2 regions of the Pontivivens ytuae genome follow, and region 1 is predicted to be linked to the other one. Evidence: riboswitches for the same ligand, from Rfam matches in the RefSeq annotation. Region 1 holds a riboswitch; the other holds the start of a gene.

Evidence for each region. Region 1 has a riboswitch for cobalamin ahead of I0K15_RS06350 (energy-coupling factor ABC transporter permease). Riboswitches for the same ligand answer to the same signal wherever they lie in the genome.
Region 2: it holds a riboswitch for cobalamin, as region 1 does, so the genes downstream of both, I0K15_RS07795 ((2Fe-2S) ferredoxin domain-containing protein) here and I0K15_RS06350 (energy-coupling factor ABC transporter permease) in region 1, are expected to answer to the same signal.

Annotation. Positions count from the first base shown of each region.
Region 1 covers NZ_CP064942.1:1,311,831-1,323,705, forward strand. Annotated here, with positions in the region: gene I0K15_RS06300 (ExbD/TolR family protein) at 1-179, opposite strand, end outside; gene I0K15_RS06305 (ExbD/TolR family protein) at 233-613, opposite strand; gene I0K15_RS06310 (MotA/TolQ/ExbB proton channel family protein) at 613-1,272, opposite strand; gene I0K15_RS06315 (COG3904 family protein) at 1,415-2,164, opposite strand; gene I0K15_RS06320 (hypothetical protein) at 2,161-3,435, opposite strand; gene I0K15_RS06325 (metal ABC transporter substrate-binding protein) at 3,690-4,595, shown strand; gene I0K15_RS06330 (manganese/iron ABC transporter ATP-binding protein) at 4,685-5,575, shown strand; gene I0K15_RS06335 (metal ABC transporter permease) at 5,572-6,462, shown strand; gene I0K15_RS06340 (metal ABC transporter permease) at 6,462-7,316, shown strand; gene cobF (precorrin-6A synthase (deacetylating)) at 7,313-8,065, opposite strand; gene I0K15_RS06350 (energy-coupling factor ABC transporter permease) at 8,127-8,804, opposite strand; cobalamin riboswitch at 8,863-9,071, opposite strand; gene cobA (uroporphyrinogen-III C-methyltransferase) at 9,123-9,842, opposite strand; gene I0K15_RS06360 (cobyrinic acid a,c-diamide synthase CobB) at 9,839-11,155, opposite strand; gene cobM (precorrin-4 C(11)-methyltransferase) at 11,148-11,875, opposite strand, start outside.
Region 2 covers NZ_CP064942.1:1,594,837-1,606,711, reverse strand. Annotated here, with positions in the region: gene I0K15_RS07815 (ABC transporter ATP-binding protein) at 1-753, opposite strand, end outside; gene I0K15_RS07810 (ABC transporter permease) at 754-1,629, opposite strand; gene I0K15_RS07805 (ABC transporter permease) at 1,626-2,600, opposite strand; gene I0K15_RS07800 (ABC transporter substrate-binding protein) at 2,597-4,117, opposite strand; gene I0K15_RS07795 ((2Fe-2S) ferredoxin domain-containing protein) at 4,114-4,887, opposite strand; cobalamin riboswitch at 5,039-5,261, opposite strand; gene I0K15_RS07790 (ABC transporter substrate-binding protein) at 5,736-7,193, shown strand; gene I0K15_RS07785 (ABC transporter ATP-binding protein) at 7,183-7,956, shown strand; gene I0K15_RS07780 (ABC transporter ATP-binding protein) at 7,943-8,731, shown strand; gene I0K15_RS07775 (ABC transporter permease) at 8,728-9,675, shown strand; gene I0K15_RS07770 (ABC transporter permease) at 9,672-10,517, shown strand; gene I0K15_RS07765 (DMT family transporter) at 10,521-11,438, shown strand; gene I0K15_RS07760 (Lrp/AsnC family transcriptional regulator) at 11,671-11,875, opposite strand, start outside.

The DNA.
Region 1 (11,875 bases):
GCGTCGCCGCGCGCCTCTCGGAAGGCCAGGGTGCCGTCGGCGGCGAGGTAGAGCGTGGCGGGACCCTCCGCCGCCTCGTCACTGTCTGACGAGGGGAGTTCGACTTCGAGCGGGGGCGGAGGGGCGATCTGCGCGGTCATCAGGAAGAAGATCAGCAGCAGGAATACGACGTTGATCATCGGCACGACGCTCTCGGCACGGGAGCGTTTCGCAGAGCATCGGAACCGCATCGCTATTCGACCAGGACGAGCGTGTCGAAGCCGGCGGTGGAGAGCATCTCCATGACCTCCACGATCCGCTGCAACGGTGCTTCGTCGCGCGGGCGGAGCACGATCGTGTCACTCGGCGCGTCGGTGAGGCGGTGGAGCTCGGCGCCCAGCTCGTCTCCCTCCACCGGCCGCCCGTTCAGCCGTTGCCCCCCCGGCAGCACGTCGATCAGGCGGGGCGGGCCGGAGTAGCGCTCCCCCGCCGTGCCGCCGAGGGTGAGCGGGATCGCGCTGTCGATACCGAAGCGGGCCGCGAGCATGAAGAAGACGAGCAGCAGGAACACCACGTCGATCATTGGCGTGAGGCTCGGCTTGCGCCGGATGCGTGGTGCGGCGAAGGCGAACATCACTCCGCCGCCCGGAGCGTGGCGAGGCGGGGCGGCGTGTGGGTGAAGATGCGGGTCGCCGCATCCTCCATATCCGACTGCACCCGCTCCACGATGCTCTCGAACCAGGTGAGCGTCATGGAGGCCGGGATCGCCACGGCCATCCCGGCGGCGGTGGTCAGCAGAGCCTCCCAGATGCCACCGGCGAGGGCTGCGGGATCGGCGCGGGTGCCCGCCTCCTGCAACGCCTGGAACGCGGCGATCATGCCGAGCACGGTGCCGAGCAGGCCGAGGAGTGGCGCGATGGTGGCGATCAGCTCCAGCGCGCGGAGGCCGGAGCGGGCCTCCATCAGGGCGGCGCGGGCGACACGCTCCGTCTCCTCCCGCGCGTCGTCGGGGGAGAAGGCGGGGTTCATCCGGGCGGCCATCGCGGCGGTGGCGAGCCGGGTGCGGAGGGCGGGGCGGTTGGCGAGGAGCTGCTGTGCTGCCTCCGGCTCTCCTCCGATCCAGAGCTGCACCGCCTGCTCCGTCGTCGCCCCGGCCCAAGCGCCGCTGCGGGCGAAGCGGATCAGCTTCCACAGGATCAGGGCCGCGGTGAGGATCGAGAGGGCCGCGATGATCCAGATCGTGACGCCGCCTTGCGAGAGAATGTCGCTGGCGGGCTGAAGGGCGCCGTCCATGTCAGCGGCGGGTGCTTGGGTGAAGGTGCGGCACAGGTCAGCTCCTCTTGGCGAGGGCTGGCAAATGCTGGCGGCCAATTCCGATGAAATCTGTTGGATTTATAGGCCTGCGGAGGGGAGCAGGCAAGCGTGCATCGCGACCTCACTGCGTCACGACGTTCCAGTCGGTCAGCTCGTCGGGTGTTAGGATGTAGATCTCGTCCGCCGGGGTGGCCATGGCCGGGCCCATGATCCTGAGGTCGACCCCCATATCGTCGAGATAGGCGAGGACGCCGGCCTGCCCGCGCTGCACATCCTCGACCGCGAGGAAGGCGGGCAGGATGGTCGACTCGCCGAAGCTGTGCTGGTGGACGCCGAGGCGGGCGCTGTCCGCGATCTGCCGCGCGGTGCCGCCTGCGAAGATGTAGGGGCAGGCGGAGAGGCAGATGCTCGCGTCCGCGAGCCGGGTCTCGGCCCCAATCCCGCGGATGGTGCGGCCGATCTCCAGCGCGTCGGAGACGCTGCCGCCAGGGCTCTCGAGGGTCACGAGGTCGGGCTCCAGCCGCCGGAGCTCCTCGACGATCCGCGCGCCGTCGCCCGGCGAGATCGCGCCGCGCAGTTGCAGGGCGGGGCGGCCGTCCACCGTGATCTCTTCGGCGAGCAGGCGGCGCGGCATGTCGGGGTCGATGCCCGGCCCCGGGTTGGAGGGATTGCGCGGTCGGTAGCGCCGGGTCTGGTCGCCGGGCCGCGTCGGCAGGTCGAGCTCCGGCAGGGACGACGGCGCCAGCAGCCGCGGGATTGTCGGGGCGATCTCCACCAGGATCAGCAGCCCGGCCAGCATCAGTTGCGCGCCGAGCAGCCAACGCAGCGTGCGCCGGGTGGCGTTGGGATGCCGGTCCGGCGCGTCGCTCATTCGGCGGCCTCGCGGCCCGGATGCGGCAACGGCGGCTCGTCGCGGTAGGTGGGCGCCGGGGGACTGCTGAGCTCCGCCGCCTCGACCTCTCGCAGGGCGAGGACCGCGGCGCGTAGCTCGGCGACGGTCATCGCATCCTCGGGCTCGGCCGGGTCGCGGCCCGCGCGGATGGCGGCTTGGGCGACGGCGACGATCAGGACCAGCACGGCGGGCAGGAGGTCGATCGCGATGGCCCCGGCCCAGGAGGGCGCGAAGTTGCGCGCGTAGCGGATGACCGCGTCGGCGGTGGAGATCGGCGTGTAGACGACCTCGGCCGCCGGTTCGAGGGCGAGCACTTCGGAGGCGGCCGCCTGCAGGGTTTCAGCCCGCTGGGCCAGCACTTCCAGGAGCGAAGTGATTGTGGCCTGCTGCGCGGCCTGCCCGCCGGCGTCGCCCGCATCGAGGCGGGGCAGCACCACCGATTGCGCGAGGTCGCGGGCCGCGCGGTCCACCAGGGGCGCGACGGACAGCTGGCGCAGTTCGGTGATGACGCCGGCGAGACGCACCGATTCCTCGGAGAACTCGACGGCGCGATCCTCCACCGGGCCGGGCGCAACGGTCAGCGCGCGCATCCGGCTGAGGATGGCGTTGCCCTCGGCGAAGGCGGCGGCGACAGGGGCTTCCTGCGCGGCGATCAGCTCCTCGAGCGCGCCGAGCTCGTCGGATTTCTGGGTGAGGACGCGGAACACCGCGCCACGCCCTGCGAGGCCGGAGAGGCCACCGCCCGCCTCCTGCTGCGACAGGTCTTCGAAGCTCTGCCGCGTGCGCCCCACATCGAGGCCGAGCGCCTGGCCCTGCAGCGTGATCTCGTGGGCGCGCTCCAGCGACGCCTGGTAGTCCTGCACGGTGCGCGCGAGGTGCTGCTCCACCGCCGCCGACCCCGCCAGCGCGGCGGCGTTGAGCCAGGAGGACATGGCGACGATCGCGCCGGAGCCGACCACCATGGCGAGGACCAGCCACATCCGCGTCGCCGCCGTCCGCATCGCGGGCAGCAGGCGCATCAGGTAGGACCAGAACACGAAGATGCCGGTCGAGACCGCGGCGCTGTAGGCGACGGCCGCGAACAGCGACAGCGCGCCGCCGTCGTCGAGCAGGCCGCGCACGCCCAGATAGGTGTAGATGCCCGAGGCGACCGCCAGCACGCCGAGTGCCGCGGAAGTGAAGCTGTCGAGCCAGCCGAGATGGGTCTCGACCTCGCGCGCATGGCGCAGGCCCCTGGTGTCACGGCTCATGCGCGGTCCTCCTCGGCGGCAAGGATGGTCATCGCCGGGCGGGAAGACAAGGTTAACGAAGGGCTTCCGGCGCGCGCCCCACGGCCCCGCGAAGATTTGAGGTCCGCATGTCGCATGGCCCTTTCCGACGGGCGGGCAGGTTCTATCTACGCAGATGCAGAGCCGTAAATGAGAACCACTCGCAACACGGCTTGACTATTGAGAGTGATTTGCATTTACAGATGCCACAGGACCCGTTTTTGCAGGAGACCCCGATGCCCCGCCGACTTCTGACCGCCACCGCCATCGCCGCCCTGAGCGCGGCCTTCGCGACGGGCGCACAAGCCGACGACGACCGTCTGACCGTGGTCACGACCTTCACGGTGCTGGCCGACATGGCCTCGAACGTGGCGGGGGAGGCGGCGGACGTCGTCTCGGTCACCCGGCCGGGGGCGGAGATCCACGGCTACGAGCCGACGCCGCAGGACATCGTGCGGGCTTCCGAAGCCGACCTGATCCTGTGGAACGGCATGAACCTGGAGCTGTGGTTCGAGCAGTTCCTCGCCAATCTCGGCGACATCCCGTCGGCCACGCTGAGCGAGGGCATCGACCCGATCCCGATCGCCTCGGGCAGCTATGAAGGCCTGCCGAACCCGCATGCCTGGATGGGCCTCGACAACGCGATTGTCTACATCGACAACATCGTCGCCGCGTTCTCCGAACACGATCCGGAGAATGCCGAGATCTATGCGGCCAATGCCGAGGCCTACAAGGACGAGCTGCGCGCCACCATCGAGCCGCTGCGCGAGATCGTCGCCACCATTCCGGAGGATCGCCGCTGGCTGGTGACCTGCGAGGGCGCCTTCAGCTACCTCGCCCGCGACTTCGGCATGCAGGAGCTCTACCTCTGGCCGATGAACGCCGATCAGGTGGGCACGCCGCAGCAGGTCCGCGCCGTGATCGACGGGGTGAACGAGAACGATATCGAGGTGGTTTTCTGCGAGAGCACCGTGAACACCGCCCCGGCGGAGCAGGTCGCGCGGGAGACCGGCGCGCGCTATGGCGGGGTGCTCTACGTGGATTCGCTGAGTACGGAGGATGGGCCGGTGCCGACCTATCTCGACCTGTTGCGCGTAACCTCCACGACCGTTGCCGAGGGGCTGGCCACGGCCACCAACTGAGCGACGGATGACATGAAGACCGGACCCGCGGCGCGCGATGCCGCGGGTTCTGCCGTACCGGGCCACCCCGGTTGAAGGAGAGGGACGAGATGCTGGATTCCCGGGCCGACAGGCGGGACAGGGCGGAGGCGGCGGGCACGGGCCTTGCCGCGCGCGACGTCACGGTGACCTACCGCAACGGCCACACGGCGCTGTGGAATGCCAGCTTCCAGATCCCGCGCGGCACGGTCACCGCGCTGGTGGGTGTGAACGGCGCCGGCAAGTCGACCCTCTTCAAGGCGATCATGGGTTTCGTTCCAGCCGCGAAAGGCCGGATTGAGATCCTCGGCCTCGGCGTGAAGGAGGCGCTGGCCCGCAACCTCGTCGCTTACGTGCCGCAGTCGGAGGACGTGGACTGGGCCTTCCCGGTGCTGGTCGAGGACGTGGTGATGATGGGCCGCTACGGCCATATGGGCTTCCTGCGCCGCCCTTCGGCGAAGGACCACGCCGCAGTCGCGCAGGCGCTGCAGCGGGTCAACATGCAGGACTACCGCAAGCGCCAGATCGGCGAGCTGTCGGGCGGCCAGCGCAAGCGGGTGTTCCTCGCCCGCAGCCTCGCTCAGGACGGGCAGGTGATCCTGCTCGACGAGCCGTTCACCGGCGTCGACGTGAAGACCGAGGAGCAGATCGTGGCCCTGCTGCGGGAGCTGCGCGACGAGGGGCGGGTGATGCTCGTCTCCACCCACAATCTCGGTTCCGTGCCAGAGTTCTGCGACCGCACGGTCCTCGTGAAGGGCACCGTGCTGAACTACGGCCCGACCGAAACGACCTTCACGCGGGAGAACCTGGAGGCGGCTTTTGGTGGCGTCCTGCGCCACTTTACTATCGGCGGCGCGACCCTGCACGACGACGAGGACGAGCGCGAGGTCACGATCTTCACCGACGACGAGCGCCCCTTCGTCCAGTACGGGGAGAAGACGCAGCGGAGGGACGATCCGTGAGCGTCCTCTTGGAGCCGTTCACCTATGGCTACATGACCAACGCCATGTGGGTCTCCGCCCTCGTGGGAGGGGTGTGCGCGTTCCTGTCGGCCTACCTGATGCTGAAGGGGTGGAGCCTGATCGGCGACGCGCTCGCCCATTCCGTCGTGCCGGGGGTGGCGGGCGCCTACCTGCTGGGTCTGCCCTTCGCGCTGGGCGCCTTCATCGCCGGGGGGCTCGCCGCGGGCGCGATGCTGTTCCTGTCGGAGCGGTCGGGGCTGAAGGTCGATGTGATCATCGGGCTGATCTTCACCTCGTTCTTCGGGCTCGGGCTCTTTATCGCGTCGGTGAACCCGGTCTCGATCTCGATCCAGACGATCACGATGGGCAACATCCTCGCCATCACGCCGGAGGATACGCTGCAGCTCGCCATCATCGGCTTCGTCTCGCTGGCGGTGCTGCTCGCGAAGTGGAAGGACCTGATGGTCACCTTTTTCGACGAGAACCACGCGCGGACCATCGGCCTGCGTCCGCAGCTTCTGAAGGCGGTGTTCTTTCTGCTGCTGTCCGCCTCGGTCGTTGCGGCGATGCAGACGGTGGGCGCGTTCCTCGTCATCGCGATGGTGGTGACGCCAGGGGCGACGGCGTACCTGCTCTGCGATCGCTTCCCGCGGCTGATCGCGACCTCGGTCGCCATCGGGTCGCTGACCAGCTTCACCGGCGCCTACATCAGCTACTTCCTCGACGGGGCCACGGGCGGGATCATCGTGACGTTGCAGACGCTGGTGTTCCTGATCGCGTTCGTCTTCGCGCCGAAACATGGCCTGCTCGCGGCCCGGCGCAGGGCCGACGCAGCGCTGCGGAGCGGCCCCGAGGAACCCGTGGGACGGCCGGAGGAGGCGCTCTGATGGACCTTGAGACGCTGATGATGCCGTTCCGCTTCCCGTTCATGCAGAACGCCTTCTACATCTCGATGATCGTGTCGGTGCCCACGGCGCTCTTGTCCTGCTTTCTCGTGATGAAGGGCTGGGCGTTGATGGGCGATGCGGTCAGCCACGCGGTGCTGCCGGGCATCGTGCTCGCCTACATCCTGGGGTTCCCGCTGATCCTTGGCGCCTTCGCCGCGGGCATGACCTGTGCGCTGGCGACCGGCTATCTCGCCACCAACAGCCGGGTCAAGCAGGACACGGTGATGGGCGTCGTCTTCTCCGGCATGTTCGGGGTGGGGATCGTGCTTTACGTCTCGGTCGAGACGAATGCGCATCTCGACCACATCCTGTTCGGCAACATGCTGGGGGTGGAGCCGCATGAGCTGCTGACCGCCGGGCTGATCTCGCTGGGCGTGGGGGCGGCGCTGCTCCTGAAGTGGAAGGATCTGGTGCTCCACAGCTTCGATCCGGCGCAGGCGCAGGCGTCGGGGCTGCGGGTGAACTGGCTGCATTACGGGCTGCTGGCAGCACTGTCGCTGACCATCGTGGCGACGCTCGCAGCCGCGGGGCTGATCCTCGCCATCGGCCTGCTGATCGCGCCGGGTGCGATCGCGTTCCTGCTGGTCCGACGCTTCGCGACGATGCTGTGGGTGTCGGTGCTCGTCTGCATGGGCTCGATGCTGCTGGGAACTTACGCGAGCTTCTTCCTCGACTCCGCCCCGGCGCCGACGATCGTGCTGATCCTGACGGCGGTGTTCATCGCGGCTTTCGTCCGGCGGCAAAGGCTGACGCGCCGCATGTCGCGGCGGCGTGTGGCGGGTCCCGCCGCCTAGCGGTATTCGAGCAGGTAGGTGTCCATGATCCAGCCGTGCTCGGCGCGGGCCGTGCCGCGTGCCTCCCGGATCCGGGCGCCGCACTCGGCCACCGCCCCGGCGTCGAGGATCTGCTGCGCCATGCCCAGATAGGCGCCCCACCAGATGTGCAGGCCGTCCCGCGGCAGCTCCAGAAACGCGCAGTCGCCGTCGAGCATCACCGCCATCCGTTCCGCCCCCGAGGGCCATCCGCCCTCGCGCAGCTTGCGGCCGGTGGTGATCGTGACCGGGCCGCCGAGCGTGTTGAGCGGGATTGCATGGGCCGCCGTCAGCAGCTGGAGGCTCGTGATCCCCGGCACGACATGGGTGCGAACCTGGGTCCCCGCCGCCGACAGCCGCTCCGCGATACGCAGCGTGCTGTCATAAAGCGACGGGTCGCCCCAGACCATCAGCGCCACGCGACCGGAGCCGCCGGGCAGGTGCGCCTCGATCTGCCGGGTCCACTCCGCGGCGATGGCGTCGTGCCACGAGTTTACCCCGTCGAGATAGGTGCCCGAGGCATCGCGGACCGGCATGTCGAACTCGGCGACCCGCACGGATGCGCGCAGGACATCGGTGCAGATCGTCTTGCGCAGGTCGAGCAGGTCCGCCTTCTCGCCCCCCTTGCGCGGCAGCAGGATCAGGTCCGCGCCCTCCAGCGTGCGAATGGCGCCGAGGGTCAGATGCTCCGGATCTCCGGTGCCGATGCCGACGAGGAAGAGGTCGATCATGATGCGTCCAGACAGCAAAAAGGGGCCGGCGATGCGGCCCCTCGGGAGCGCATGGCCCGGCTCAGGCCGCGGAGTAGAGGCGCGGCGTCAGAAGACCGCTCCGCTCCAGGTTCCGCGCGGCCTTCGCGCCCGCCAGCACGGCGAGGTCGGCCAGCGGCTCCACGATGATGACCAGCATGTAGGCGACACCGAAGGTGCCGATGGCCATTAGGTTCTCCGCCCCGAAGCCCTGACCGTAGAGGGCCCAGAAGGCCACCCAGGTCACGACACCGCCCTGATAGGCGGTCGAGAGCGCCAGCGCCTGGCCGTACTTCAGGTCCACATAGGCGGTGTGCGGCGCGATGATGCGCTTCGCCAGCGCCTGCACGGCGAAGAGCGGCACCAGCAGCGTGGTCACGTTCATGAAGTATTGCGGCAGGTCGATGGGCGCGAAGAGCAGCCCCTGCGCCAGCAGCCCGATCGCCAGACCCAGCGCGGCGGGCAGAGCGCCGAAGATCAGGAACAGCGTGGAGCCGAGGATGAAATGCACCTCCGACACGCCGACGGGAAACTTAGGCAGAACCTCGAAAAAGAAGAAGACGGCGAGGCTGGAGGCCGCGGTCGCCCCTGCCAGCGAGACGAGCGAACGCTCCTTCAGCCAGTCCACGGCCAGCTTGCCGGTATAGGCGGCCGCCCCTGCCGCGGTCGCATAGCTGAGCGCCAGTTTCGCGCCGTCCACGACGCCGGGTTCGATGTGCATGATGTTGTCCTTTCGGTGCTGCAACACCCCGTGCAGCGTTTGTTTCAACCAGCGCGACGCGTGCCGCACACCTCTGGCCGGTCTCCGGGCTCGCGAGTGTCTCTCCACCTGGGCCGCCTTCCCATGCGTGTGCACAGTGGCTCTTGGCCTCGGTCTTCTCGCATACCGTTGCGGGGGCAGCGCCGGCTTCGACCGCAGGGCGGTCTACCGGCTTCCCGTTTCACCCCGGTCCATGCGGATCGGGGCACCAGAAGCGAGATCAGTTAAGGCCCATCGGAAGGCCCGGTCAAGCAGCGGATGGACAGGTTGACGCAGGATCTAGCCGTCCGCGAGCGAACCGAAGAGGATGAGGGCGGGCACTTCCGACATCTCCTCGCCCAGCCGCCGGGCAAGCTCCACGACACTGAGCCGGGTGAGCTTCTGGTCGTGGTGGCTGACGTTCTCGGCCAGCAGGGCGGGCACGTTTTCGGGGAGCCCCGCTTCGAAGAGAAGCTGCGCGAGCGCCGGGAAGGTCCGCTTGGGCATGAAGACTACGGTGGTCGCATTCGGATCGGCGAGCGCCTGCACGTTCACGTCGTCGGGCAGCCGGCCCATCACGTCGTGGCCGGTGACGAACTGCACCCGCCGCGCGGTGAGGCGGCGGGTCAGCGGGATGCCGGCGGCGGCGACCGCGGCGGTGGCCGAGGTGACGCCGGGCACGATCTCGAACGGGATGCCCGCGGCGCGCACCGCCACGATCTCCTCCTCCAACCGGCCGAAGACGCCGGGATCGCCCGATTTCAGGCGCACCACCCGGATGCCGGTGGAGGCATACTCGACGAGCAGGCGGCTCACATGATCCTGCTTGGGCGAGGGGCGGCCCGCCCGCTTGCCCACGCCCACGAGGTCGGCCCCCGCCCGCGCGTGGGCCAGAATCGGCCCCGAGGAGAGGTCGTCGAACAGGATCGCGTCGGCCCGCTTCATCCGGTCCACGGCCTTCAGCGTCAGAAGCTCCGGATCGCCGGGGCCGGAGCCCACGAAGCTCACGAACCCGCTCACGACGTCGCCTCGGCGATCAGGTGGAAGAAGGTGCCGGTGGCCTGCCCGCGGCGGGAGCCGGTCTCGGGCACCACGTCGCCGTTCGCATCCCGCACCTCGGCCAGCGGCGCGTCGGGCTGGTCGAGGATGGTGGAGTAGTGGAACTCATGACCGCGCAGCGTCGCTCCGGCGGCGAAGCCCGGCAGCGGCGCCTGCAGTGTCGCGTGACGGTAGCCGAGATGGAACTTGCGCTTCTCGTAGCTGGTGACGAGGCCGAGCAGCCCCGCCATCTCGTGCCGCACGCCCTCCTTGTCGATCAGCGCCGCACCCATCGCCATGTAGCCGCCGCACTCGCCATGGACGGGCTTCGTCTCGGCATGGCTGCGCAGCGCGGCGCGGAAGGTCGTGGCAGCGGCGAGCCGTCCGGCGTGGAGCTCCGGATAGCCGCCGGGCAGCCAGACGAGATCGGCCTGCGCGTCTGGCGCTTCGTCGGCGAGGGGGGAGAAGGGCAGGAGCTCCGCCCCCGCCTGCCGCCAGCCCTCCAAGAGATGCGGATAGGTGAAGGAGAACGCCGCATCCTGAGCCAGCGCGATCCGCTGGGCCGGTGGCTTCGGGAGCGTGCCTGCGGTCAGCGCCCGGTCACCGCCCGTCGCTGCCGCACGGATCGCGGCGAGGTCGACATGCTCGCGCAGGAAAGTCGCATAGGTCTCGATCGCGGCGTCGAGCTCCGGATGCTCCACCGCCTGGATCAGGCCGAGATGCCGCTCGGGCAGCGTGAGGTCGCCGCGCCGCGGCAGGGCGCCGAGCACGGTGAGGCCCGCCTCCTCCATCCCCAGCCGGATCAGCCGCTCGTGCCGCGGGCTCGCGACGCGGTTGAGGATGACGCCGGCGAAGGGCAGTTCGGGGTGGTAGCGCTGAAAGCCGAGTGCGACGGCGGCCGCCGACTGTGCCTGCCCGCCGACATCGAGGACCAGCACCACGGGCCATCCCATGCGCAGGGCAAGCTCCGCGCTGGAGCCGCGCCCGGTCTCCCCGTCCGTCGCGACGCCGTCATAGAGGCCCATGGACCCTTCCGCGACCACGATATCCGCGGCCTGAGCCGCACCCGCGATGGTGTCGAGCAGGCCGGGCATCATCGACCAGGTGTCGAGGTTGAACGAGTCCCGGCCCGCCGCCGCGCGGTGGAAGGCGGGGTCGATGTAGTCCGGCCCGCTCTTGAACGGCTGCACAGTGAGGCCGTCCTCCGCCAAGGCGCGGAGGAGGCCCAGCATCACCGTCGTCTTGCCCGTCCCCGAGCCGGGGGCCGAGACGAGGAGGCCCGGCGGGTTACGCATCGCTCGCCCCCGTCGCGCTGCGCGGCCGGAACCGGCGGTCGTAGTCGGGGGCGTAGAGGCAGCTCTCGTCGAAGCCTTCGCCGCTCAGCGCTGGGCCCACGAGGATCAGGGCGGTCCGCTCGATGCCCGCATCCATGGCGCCCTCGATGGTCGCGAGCGTCGCCCGCACGATCCGCTGATCGGGCCAGGTCGCGCGGTAGACGACGGCCACCGGACAGTCGGCACCGTAGGCGGGCGTCAGGTCGGCGACGACGGTCGCGAGGTTGTGGATCGACAGATGAATGGCGAGCGTCGCCCCCGTCGCCGCGAAGTTCGTCAGGCTCTCCCCCTCCGGCATGCGGGAGGCGCGGCCCGGCGTGCGCGTCAGCACCACCGATTGCGCGAGGCCGGGCAGCGTGAGTTCCGCCCCCAGCGCGGCCGCCGCGGCGGCGAACGAGGGCACGCCGGGCGTCACTGACACCGGGATGCCTTCGGCCCGCAGGCGGCGCAGTTGCTCGCCCATCGCGGACCAGACGGAGAGGTCGCCGGAGTGGAGCCGGGCGACGTCCTGCCCGGCCTCGGTCGCCGCCTTGCACTCCGCCACGATGGCGTCGAGGTCGAGCGGTGCCGTGTTCACGATCCGCGCGTCGGCGGGGCAGTGGGCGAGGATCTCCTCGGGCACCAGCGATCCGGCATAGAGGCAGACAGGGCAGGACGCGATCAAGTCGCGCCCGCGCAGCG
Region 2 (11,875 bases), 280 kb from region 1:
CGGCAAGGGGGTCAATGCCGCGAGCAGGCGCTGCGTCTCGGGGTGCTTGGGGGCTGTTCCCAGTGATCCGGGCGTGCCCTCTTCCACCAAACGGCCCTCGTTCAGGACCCCCACCCGGTCGGCGTTGCGCAGGACCAGCCCGATGTCGTGGCTGATCAGCACGACCGCGGAGCCCAGCGACTTGAGCGCCGTCAGGACCGACTGGGCGCGGTCCGCGTCCAGCGCGCTGGTCGGTTCGTCGGCGATCAGAAGCGGCGGGATCAGGGCTCCGGCCGCCGCGATCGAGGCGCGTTGCAGCATGCCACCGCTCCAGGTGTGCGGGTGTTGCGCGATGCGGTCCTCTGCACCTACGACCCCGAGCCCCGCCAGCCGGGCTGCGATCTCGTCCCAGGAGACAGAGAGGCCGTGGCAGCGCCATGCCTCGGCAACATGGTCCTGCACCGGGCGCAGGGGATCGCAACTGGCCCATGGGTTCTGAGCGATGAAGCCCACCTGTCGGCCACGAACATCTCTCCACTGACTGCGGGTCGCCCCGACCATGTCCCACCCGTTGATCTGCATCCCACCTGCAATGGCGGTGCCCGAGCGATGCAGCCCGACGAGCGCCTTCGCTATGGTGGACTTGCCTGCGCCCGAAGCTCCAACGAGGGCAAAACACTCGCCTGCTTTCACGCGGAAGGATATCTCCCGCACCGGCGTGGCGCCGCCCGGATAGCTCACCGTCAGACCTTGGCAGGCCAGCACATGATCCATTCAGGCCTCCTCCGGACTGGCAACGTCTCGCAGTGCATTGCCGAGTAGATTGGCTGACAGCACCGAAAGGAAGATAGCCCCCGCCGGCGCGATGAGGAGCCAAGGTGCGATCGAAAAGAACAGCCGTGACTCCGCCAGAAGAGCGCCCCATTCAGCCGCGGGCGGCTGGACCCCGAGGCCCAGAAAGGAGAACCCCGAGATCGCGCCGATCATGCCGCCAAGCGCGAGCGTCGCGACAACGCCAACCTGAAGTGCGACCCCCGGCAGGATATGTCCCAGAACGATCCGCCACTGCGGGATCCCAGCCATCCGCGCCGCGATCACATGGGGCCTTCGCCGCGCATCGAGAGACAGCGACCGCGATAGCCGCGCATACCAGGCCCAGTCGGCAATGATGAGCGCGATCAGCAGGTTCAGGAAGCCGGGGCCAAGCAGACCAAGCACCGCAAAGGCGAGAACAAGGCCCGGAAGCGTCATGGCCACATCCGCGATGCGCATCAGCACTGTATCGGTCAAACCGCCTGTGAGCCCAGCCAGCGTGCCGACGACGAGGCCGATTGCGAACACCGCCCCGAGGACCATCAGAGCCGCGCCAATGGACCGGTGCGCGCCCTCCATGATCCGGCTGAACATGTCGCGACCGCTCGCATCGGTACCGAAGGGATGCGCAGCACTCGGACTCTGGAGGGCGTCGGCATAATCCGGCACATCGGGTGCGTGCGGTGTCCAGAACGCGCCCACCGTTGCAAAGAGCAGCAGCGCGAGCCCAATGAGCGCGCCCCAGCGTCCGGACCGGTGCCGCCAGAGCCGACGCAGGAGGCTCCGGTCCATGCTGTGCGGCAAGACCTCCGGCCGGGTGATGTCGAGCACGCTCATCCGGTCTGCCCCCTCAGCCGGGGATCGAGCACCAAAGCCACCAGATCCACTAGAAGCGCGGCGGTCACATAAGAGAGCGCGGCGATTAGCACATAGGCCTGGATCACCGGATAGTTGCGGGCCGTCAGCGCCTCCAACAGGTAAGCGCCAAGGCCCGGCCAGGTGAAGATCGCTTCGATCAGGGGCGCGCCTCCGATCAGCGCGCCGACGCTGACACCGATCGCGGTCAGGAAGGGCAGCAGCGCGTTAGGCAGCGCATGGCGCAGCAGGATCCGCCGCTCGGACGCACCGCGGGCGCGGGCCACCTCGGCATAGCCGCTCGCCATCGCCTCCAGCAGGCCCGCGCGCAACAGCTGGGTCCAGCTCGCGGCGCGGTCCAGCCCGATGATGAAGGCGGGGATCAACGCGGCGGACCAAGATGGCTCGGCAAGGACCCGGCCCATCTGGAAACCGACAACGACGAAGGTCAGCGCCAGCAGCGCGAAGACGAAGGTCGGCAGCGCCGCACCGATCTGTGTGTAGAGCCGGATGGCTTGGTCCGGCCAGCGGTCCCGATAGGCCGCCGCGATCAGGGCCAGCGCCAGCGAGAAGAGGATCGACACCACCAGCGCCAGTCCCAACAGCATCAGGGTGGCCGGCAATCGCTCCATGATCTCCTGCATGACCGGTGCCTGGCTGGTGAAGCTTTGTCCCAGATCGCCCCGAAAGACGCCGCCGAGCCAGTTCAGAAACTGGATAACAAGCGGGTCGTTCAGACCCAACTGTTCCCGCGCGGCGTCAATTTCCGCGGTCGTGAGGTCCTGCATCCCGCGCGCCAGCAGGACCCGTTCAGCCACATCACCCGGCGCGAGCGGCAGCAGTGCCCAGACGAGCACGCTGGCGGCGAGCGCCGTCAGGATCGCCTGGCCGATCCGTTTCGACGCGGCGACAAAGAGGCCGCCGTGCCGAATGGGTCGTGTGCGCGCCGTCACGGGTTCGGCGCCGTGTCCCACTTGATGTGGTTCCACGCAACAGCTGGGACATAGTCCGACCAGGCATCGCTCACGAGAGCACGCTCGATCAGGATCGTCGCGTTGAAGACGTAGGGATCGTCTTCGACGAGGATGGCCTGGATCTCGCGCAGCATCTCATAGCGGCTCTCCTCATTGACGGTGACATCAAGCGTTTCGATCAGCTCCTGAACGCGGTCGTTGCAATAGCCGCCGTAGTTCCGGTCCCCTTCGCAGGCGACGTAGCGGTTGAGAAACCCGCTGACCGACCCGACGGTGGCGGTACCCGTCGCGACCATGGCGAGATCCCACGCGACCAGATCGTTCATCGCCGCCTCGTTCACGTTGTCGACGGACATGATCTCGGAGGCGATGCCGATCTCGCGCAGGTAGGACTGCATCGCATTCGAAAGGGGCACCAGATCGGGCTGTTGGGGATAGATCATCAGTGTCACCGACAGCGTCTCGCCGTCCCGCGTCCGCGTGTCGCCGTCGCGGACCCAGCCGGCCGCGTCGAGGATCGCGTTCGCCTCCTCCGGATCGTGCCGATAGTTCTCTACCGCGAAGGGAAAGCGCGGATTGTAGAGGCCCGTCGCCGGGATCTTGGCGCCATGGAACACGTCGTTGGCGAGTTCCTCGTAGTTCACGGCGAGCATCACGGCCCGGCGCACGGCAACCTCTTCAAAGGCACCGTTGGTCACATCCATCACCGACAGGAAGCCACCCGTAGAGGGCGCGCCGAGGGCCAGATTGACGTTCGGTGTGGCAGCAAAGACCGGTGCCGCGGAAATCGGCGGGTAAAGCGCGATATCCACCTCGCCGTTCTGCACCGCGAGGATGCGGGCATTGGCGTCCGAGACAAAGCGCAGTTCGACCCCCTCCATCGCCGGCATACCGCGCCAGTAGCCGTCGTATCGCTCCGCGATCATGCGCTGATCGTCGAGATCGACGAGGCGATAGGGCCCGGTGTGGATGCCCGCCCCTTCGAGTGCCTCGAAGTCCTCGCCTGCCTCCAGCACCGGATCCACGTCGATGATCATCAGGCGGCTCTCATGGGCGAGGATGCTCGGAAGTTCGGGAACCGGCACCCCCGTCTCCACGGTGATCTCGCGCTCGCCGGTCTGGGTGAATGTCGCCTCCGCGGGAAGCACGGCCTGCGTCCCGCTGTTGCGCTCGCGGTGATAGGCGATGGCCTCGAGCACCGCGGGCACGTCCATCGCCGAGCCGTTCTGGAAGGTCACGCCGTCCCGGATCGTGATCACCCAAGTGGTGTCGTCCGTCCGTTCGAGGCTTTCGGCAAGCCAAGGCGTGATCGTGCCATCCGGCTGGAACTGCATGAGCAACTCGCCCTGCCCAAACTCCTGCATCCAGAAGCCCTGCTCGACCGGATCCATGGAGCGGATCTGAAAGCTCGTCGCCATGTTGATGATGTCGTCCGCAGCGGCCGGCAGGGCCGTCAGGGCGATCGCACCGCCGAGCAAGATAGGTTTGAGGATCATTGAGCTGCCTCCTGTTTGGGCGTGTGGGAGTCTCGAACCGCGCGGGCGGTGTGGAAGCGAAGGTCCTCGGCGGTGCCACCTTCGACCAGAACCTCGCGCACGAACCGGCGCGTCGCCTCCTGATCGGGTAAGCGATACCAGTGGCCATGCGGGTAAAGCGCGAGCACGGGTCCGCGATTGCAGGGATAGATGCAGCCGGTCCGGGTGGTCAGGCAGCGGTCGAAAACACCGGCGGCCTTGAGTTCGTCCTTCAGCATGTGGGTGAAGGGGGCCGCGCCGTGGATCGCGCAGCGGGGGCCGGTGCAGACCAGCAAGTGGAATTCGAAATCCGGCGGGTCGGTCCAGCCGGGCTTGCCAAGGCGCGGCGCGACATCCGCGATCGGCTGTGCGGGGTCGGGATGCGCCAATGTCGCAGAGGCAAAGGCCAGCAGCGCCTCGGCATCGGTTGCCGGGTCCGGACCCAGTTCCAGCCAAGTGTCGGCATTCTGCCCGCGCGTCCGCCAGTCCGCCATCACGCCGGGCAGCCAGGACATCAGGCTTTCGGGGAACGGGACGCCGAGCGGTTGCACTCTGATCCGCCGATGCCCCTCGGCCCGCATCTCGTCCAGCGCATCGATCAGGCTGGGTCCAGTCTCCTCCAGCCGGATCAGACGGGCGAGGCCCGTGGCCGCGCCCGCAGCGGCGGTTTCGAGACGGTCGAGCGCTCGCTTGCTCAGCGTGTAGGCAGAGACGACGAACAGCACCGCATCAGCACGTGCTGAGCCATGCATATTGCCTAAGTGGTCATTGAGTGGCCCCATCCCGCCCTCCGCAGCGATGCGCGGGGCCAGGGAAGTCCGGTCATGTAACGGGCCAGGGCCTTCGTATCCATCTCGGTTCTCCTTCCGGGACACCCCGCCCGGGTCGAGTTGCATTGCGGCGTCACCGACGCCCGAGATGGCAGGTCTCCTGACTCGCGGGTCAAAGCTCTCCCGAACCTTCCCAAGCCCCTTCAATCCGGGGCCCAGTGGCCTTTTTCGGGTCGCTCACCGCCTACAGTTGCGGGGGCAGTCACGGAGTTGGCGCATGATGGCTGCACCGCACCGTGTTCCCATTTAATCTCACCGACTTAACGCCGCCGAGAACCATCGCGGACAGCTAATTCCAGCACCGTGAAAAGGTCAAGGATGTTCAGTCCGGCGGTATGGTGTGGGGCCGTTATCGGAGAAGGAGCGAAAACCGAACCTATGCAGCAAACGGCGACTTCCGCGTCGATCGGCTTCGCCTGCCGCGATCTGTCTCCACTGCTCCAACCTCCCGCGTCCAGTTTTTCGAAGTAGCACGGTGAGCCTGCGGATCGTGTTGGAAACACAAGGGTGCCTCTCGCACCGTCGCGGAGGCGTCCGAGCGTCAGCAGACGTGCGAACGTAGTGAGGCCAATCTCGACGAAAACAGTCTGGCTAAATGTTATAAAGTAACATACGCAGTGACCCACGAGGCTCGCAGACCAGGATCGGGGACCCACAACATGCTTATTCACTCCACTCCCACTTCGGCGAGGACACGCAGCCTCCTGGGGGCCGGGCTCGCGGCAGCACTGGTTCTGTCAGCCGGTGCGGTCGGCGCCGAAGGCCGTGAGATGATCATCGCCTCACCCTTCGGCCCTGCCAGCGACGTGCCGGATCCGCGCGCGCGCCAAAACGGTTGGCTCGCAAACCGGGCGGGCGTCTCCGAGACGCTGATCGGCCTCGACTACGAAATGAACATGATCCCGCGTCTGGCCGCGGCGTTCGAGAACGTTTCGGAGACGGAATGGCGCATCACGCTTCGCGACGACGTGCTCTTTCACGACGGCACGCCGATGACAGCCGATGCGGTGCGCGACAGCCTCTCGAAGTTGAGTGAGGAAGGGCATCCGGGCCACAATCCGCGCCTCGCCTCGTTGCTGGGCATATCCGAGATAGAGGTTGTGGACGACCTGACGTTGATCTTCCGTACCGAGACGCCGAACTCGGCCTTCCTCTGGTCGCTGACCGAGCCCTCGGCCGCGGTGCTGCGGGAAGGCACGGAAGCGATGCCGATCATCGGCACGGGCCCCTTCGTGTTCGACATGGCCGAGACCGACAAGACCTACCAAGTGACCGGCTTCGCCGATTACTGGGGCGGCGCGCCCAAGCTGGATCGGCTCGTGATCGACGCCATCGTAGATCCGTCGGTGGCCGCCCTCGCCCTCCAGGCGGGTGATGTGGATCTCGTGACAAACTATCCCGAGCCGGACTTCGCCGCCCTTAAGGAAGAAGGCGGTGCGCAGCTTTTCTCGACAGCGACGGGGCGGCTCTTTTTCATTCAGGCCCGCGTCAACGACGGCCCGCTGGCGAACGACACGCTGCGCGAGGCGGTCTCTCTGGCGCTCGACCGCGACACGATCGTGGCGGCGGCGCTGGTCGGCGTCGGCGGTCAGGTCGCGCACGGCATCTTCCCGGATACGATGGCGTCCTGGGCAAATACAGACCTCAGCCTGGCCTACGACCCGACGGCGGCCATGGCGATGCTGGACGAGGCGGGCATCGTCGACACCGACGGCAACGGGATCCGAGAGCTCGACGGTGAGGACATCGTCCTCCAGATGCGGAGCTATGAGGGACGTCCTGCCCTGCGCCCGACGCTGGAGATCAGTCAGGCAATGCTGACCCAGATCGGTCTGGGCGTCGAGATCGCCATGGGCGAGTGGGGCGCCAACAATGACGCGCTTCAGGCGGGCGAGATTGACATGCATCTTCAGGCTTGGGGCACCGCACCGCAGGGAGACCCGGACTACTTTCCCTCCACGCTGGTCGCAACCGGGGGCAGCTACAACGTCGGTGGTTACTCGAACCCGGCGCTCGACGCGCTGCTGGAAGAGGGGCGCAGCCTGTTCGAGACGGAGGCGCGGCAGCCGATTTACGCGGAGGTGCAGGCCATCCTGAACGACGACCTGCCGCTGATCCCCCTCTTTCACAAGACGCAGGTCTCGGTCGGCAACGGGCGCGTCGAAGGCTACCGCATCCACCCGGCCGAAACCTACCTCGCAACACCGGACCTGACGGTTGTCGAGTAAGGCGCATCCGCTTCTGAAGATCGATGCCCTGTCCGCCGAGATCGGCGGGCGGGGCGTCCTGTATGACATCAATCTGGAGGTCGGACCCGACGACTGGCTCGCCATCGTCGGCGGGTCGGGTGCGGGCAAGTCGACCCTGCTACGCGCGATGATCGGGCTGCGGCGCCCGGCTGTGCCGACTGCCGGGACGATCGACTTTGACGGGACCCCCTATACCGTCACAGGGCGCGGCGCTGCGCGGCCGGGCGGCATGGCTTTCGTACCGCAGAGCCCTGCCCACGGCTTCGACCCGCTGCGTCGGCTCCGCTGGCAACTCGCGCAACTGCAACGCCGGCTTGGCGCACGGAGCGACGTCGCCGCGCTGCTCGACACGCTTGCCTTGCCCGATCCTGGTCCGCGCTATCCCCACCAGTGGAGCCGCGGGATGCAGCAGCGGCTGCTGCTCGCCATGGCCCTGATGGGCGACCCCAGGCTTCTGCTCCTGGACGAACCGACCTCGGCGCTCGACCCCGTCGTCGCGGCCCGCGTCCTGCAGGAGGTCGGGCGCTTGGCCGAGCAACGGGGCTTCGCGGTGGTGATGGTGACGCACGACCTCGCCTTGGCCGCGCGCTATGCGACGCGGATCGCCATCATGGAGGGCGGGCGCATCGTCGAGGCGGGACCGGCCGCGGCCGTGCTGACCCGCCCTGCCACCCCGTATGCGCGTGAACTGGTGACGCATCGACATTGGCATACGGCGGAGACGCAGCATGTCGCCGTCTGAGCCGATCCTTTCGGTCGAGGGTCTGACTGTCCGGGTCGGCACCGCGACCTTGCTGCACGACGTCTCCTTTGACGTTGCACGGGGCGAGATGCTTTGCGTCATCGGTGAAAGCGGAGCGGGCAAGTCGACGCTGCTAAAGGCGATGCAGGGGCTGATGCCGGCAGACTGCCGCCGCTTCCGCTTCGCGCCCGGGGGCATCGACGTCTCTGGCGCGATGCCCGATCAGATCGGCCTGCCGCGGACCCGCTGGGTGATGCAGGACCCGCTCGCCGCTCTGAACCCGCGCCAGACCCTTGGCCGCTCCATCGCCGAAAGCCTGCACCGCCATGCCATGACGGCCGAGCAGAGACGGGCCGCCACGCTGGACGCGTTGGCCGAGGCCGAGCTGTCGCCCGAATTCCACGACCTACTGCCTGGTCAGGTCTCGCTGGGCCAGGCGCAGCGAGCCTGCCTCGCACGGGCCCTAGTCGCGAAACTGGAGCTGATTTTCTTCGACGAGCCGCTCAGCACGCTCGACGCGCTGGTACAGAAGAAGATCGCGTATCGCATGGACGCGCTGCGCCGTCAGAGTGGGGCCGCCTTCGTCTTCGTCACCCACGACATTGGGTTCGCCGAGGCCTATGCTGACCGCGTCCTCGTCCTGAAGGACGGGCGTGTCGAGGCCAGCCAGACACGCTCAGCCTTTTTCGCCGCCCCGGCCAGCGCCTATGCGCGCGCGCTGATCGACGCCGCGGAGACCTTGGGCGCACTGCGCACGCAGGAGGCGGCAGAATGAAGGCGGCCGCGTCGCGCATCGCGGGGCTGGTGGCGGTCCTGGTCAGCATCAGCGTGATCACATTCACGCTCAACTACTTCGCACCTGGCGACAAGGCGATGATCATCGCCGCCGCTTTCTACCCCGATGCGACCGGCTTTCCTGACGCGCTGCTTCAGCAAATCCGCGAGGAGCACCGCCTCGGCGACCCGTTCCTTGCGCAATACGGCCAATGGGTCGCCAACCTGCTGCGGGGTGACTTCGGCACCTCATACACCTCCGGCGCTCCCGTTTGGGACGTCTTCCTCGGCAGCCTCGGGGAGACCGTCGCACTGACCCTCTCGGCGCTCGGCCTCGGCTTGACGGGCGCTGTCCTGCTGGCGGGCCTCGCCGTGCGCAACCCCGGCACGCTGATCGATCGCTTCGCCATTTTCGTCGCCTCCATCGGGGCGGCGATACCGGGCTATTGGCTGGCGCTCCTGTTGATCATGGGCGTATCGGTCCATCTCGGCTGGCTGCCCGCCTACGGCACCGGCACGCCCGCACATCTGGTGCTGCCGGCCTGCACGCTTGCGCTCTGGGTGATGGCGTCGCAAACGCGGCTTCTGCGCAGCTTCCTGCTCGACGCCTATGCCCAGCCTTTCATCGAGACGCTGCGCCTGCGCGGCATCTCGGAACGCGAGATCTTCCTGTCCCATGTCATCCCGCATGCTCGCATCCCGGCGCTGACGATGATCGGATTGGACCTCGCCTCACTCCTTGAAGGCGCGGTGATCGTGGAGCTGGTCTTCTCACGCGCGGGTCTCGGCTCGCTGCTGGCGGCGTCGGTGCTATCGCGCGACCTGCCGATGACGATGTTCCTCGTGATGTTCTTCGCCACGACCTACGTGGTCATCAACACGGCCATCGACGCGGTGCAGGCCCTCGCCGATCCACGGACGCGCCCTGCGGAGGTGGCACGGTGACGGTGCTCAGGCTACCCGCCGCGGCGCCGCGCGCGCCGATCAGCCTATTCGCCCGCCGCACGGCCTTGGCGATGGCCGTCCTTGCGACGCTCGTCGCGTTGGCGCTGTGGCTGACGCCCTACGCGCCGGGGGATGTGGACTTCCTCGACCGCCTGTCTTCCCCGAACGCCGACCACTGGTTCGGCACGGACCATCTGGGACGGGACATAGGCACGCGGCTGCTGCACGGCGCGGTCTGGTCGCTGGGCCTGTCGCTCGCCATCGCTACAGTCGGGCTGCTGGTCGGCACCGCCGTGGGACTGGTCGCCGCTCGCGCAGGCCGCGCGGGCGACTTCGCCCTGATGCGCGTCACCGACAGCTTCTTCGCCTTCCCTGAACTGATCGCCGCCGTCGCCTTCGCCGGGCTCTTCGGCCCATCGACGACGAACCTCGTCATCGCGCTCTCCGTCGTCAGCTGGATGAAGTTCGCTCGGCTCGCGCGGAGCCTCGCGCACGGCCTGAATGAGCGGGACTTCGTGATCCAAGCGCGCCTCAACGGCCTGCCAGCAACGTTGATCATATGGCGGCACGTCCTGCCGAACGTGATCCCCTCGCTACTGGTTCTCTGGACGAACACCTGGTCGCGCACGATCCTGGCCGTGTCAGGGCTCAGCTTCCTGGGCTTCGGCGTGCAACCGCCCACGGCGGAGTGGGGCGCGATGCTGCTCGACGGCAAGCCTTATATGCAGACGGCGCCACACGTGATGATCTTTCCGGGGCTTGCCGTCCTCCTCTCAGTGCTGGTGATCAACCTCGTCGGAGATCGCCTCCGCGACATCGTCGCTGCGCAGGAGGCGCGCTAGCACATGGAGCTGACCGGCATCCTTCTTCGTATCGGCGCGACCCTCTTCTTCACGGTGATGGTTGTCTTCGTGAAGCTGCTGGCCGGCGAGGTCCCGCTGGGCCAGGTTGTGTTCTTCCGCAGCGCCGTCGCCCTCATCCCGCTGGTCCTCTACTTGATGTGGACGCGCGACTTCCCCGGCGGGCTGCGCACGACACGCCCGCTGGGCCACGTCCTGCGCTGCGCGATGGGCTGCATCGCGCTTTTCGCCTCCTTCGCCTCGTTGGCATACCTGCCGCTCGCCCATGCCTCGATCATCGGCTACCTCGCACCGGTTATGGCTGTCGTCTTGGCCCGATGGATCCTGGGAGAGACCGTCACCGGCCTGCGCTGGTTCGCTGTCGTCCTGGGTTTCCTCGGAATGCTGGTCCTCGTGGTGCCACAGCTGACAGCGACGGAACTGGACGAGAGCTACCTGACCGGCGTCGCGTTGGCCCTGACGATGGCGGTCTTCACGGCGGGCGCCAAGATCCAGATCCGCAGCCTCGCTCTCACCGAGAATGCTGGAGCCATCGCCTTCTACTTCGCGCTGACCTGCGCGCTGGCAGGGCTCGCGACGGTCTTCTGGGGCTGGGAGCGCCCCACGCCCGTGCAGCTTGCCTACCTCTGCGGTGCCGGTGTTGCCGGTGGCGTGGCGCATATCATGATGACACTCGCGCTTCAGCACAGCGAGGTCTCCAAGCTCGCGCCCTTCGAGTATCTCTCGCTGATTTTCGCCGTTGTCGCAGATGCGGCGCTGTTCGCCATCGTTCCCGGCGCGGCCTTCTACCTGTCCGCGGCGATGATCATCGCCGCGATGTGGGCCATCGCCGCAAAGGACCGCAGCCGGATCCCCGAGCCGAGCGCTCATCTGATTGACGGTCAAACACCGAAACGAACGTGAGCCGCTGCATTGGGCGCCTGATCGCTCGATTGCCGAGGATGTTCGCATTGGATCGGAGTGCGACTTTGCTGACCAAAGCCGCCGTTCGACCATCAAGCGCACTGCTGCAGTGCGGCCCACCAAAGCTGCCATTGCCCGCGCCTGCGACCGAAGAGAGCCGTCCAACGTCGGACGTGCGGGACGAAGCCGAAATCTCCTGCGTTGCTGCGGACGTCTGCTTCTACGTGCTGGCTCAGAGTTCGATAAGTCGCTCTTCGACCGGTGAAGATTGAACGATCGACGAGTTTGTCGCGCCGAAGGGCACTATCCGGTCGATCACAGCTTCCATCTCGGCCACGTCGCGGACGTGGGCGCGAGCGACGAAGCAATCCTCACCAGAAACGCGGTCGCACGCCACGATCTGAGGCGTTTCTCGGATAGCTTCGATCATGTTCTTC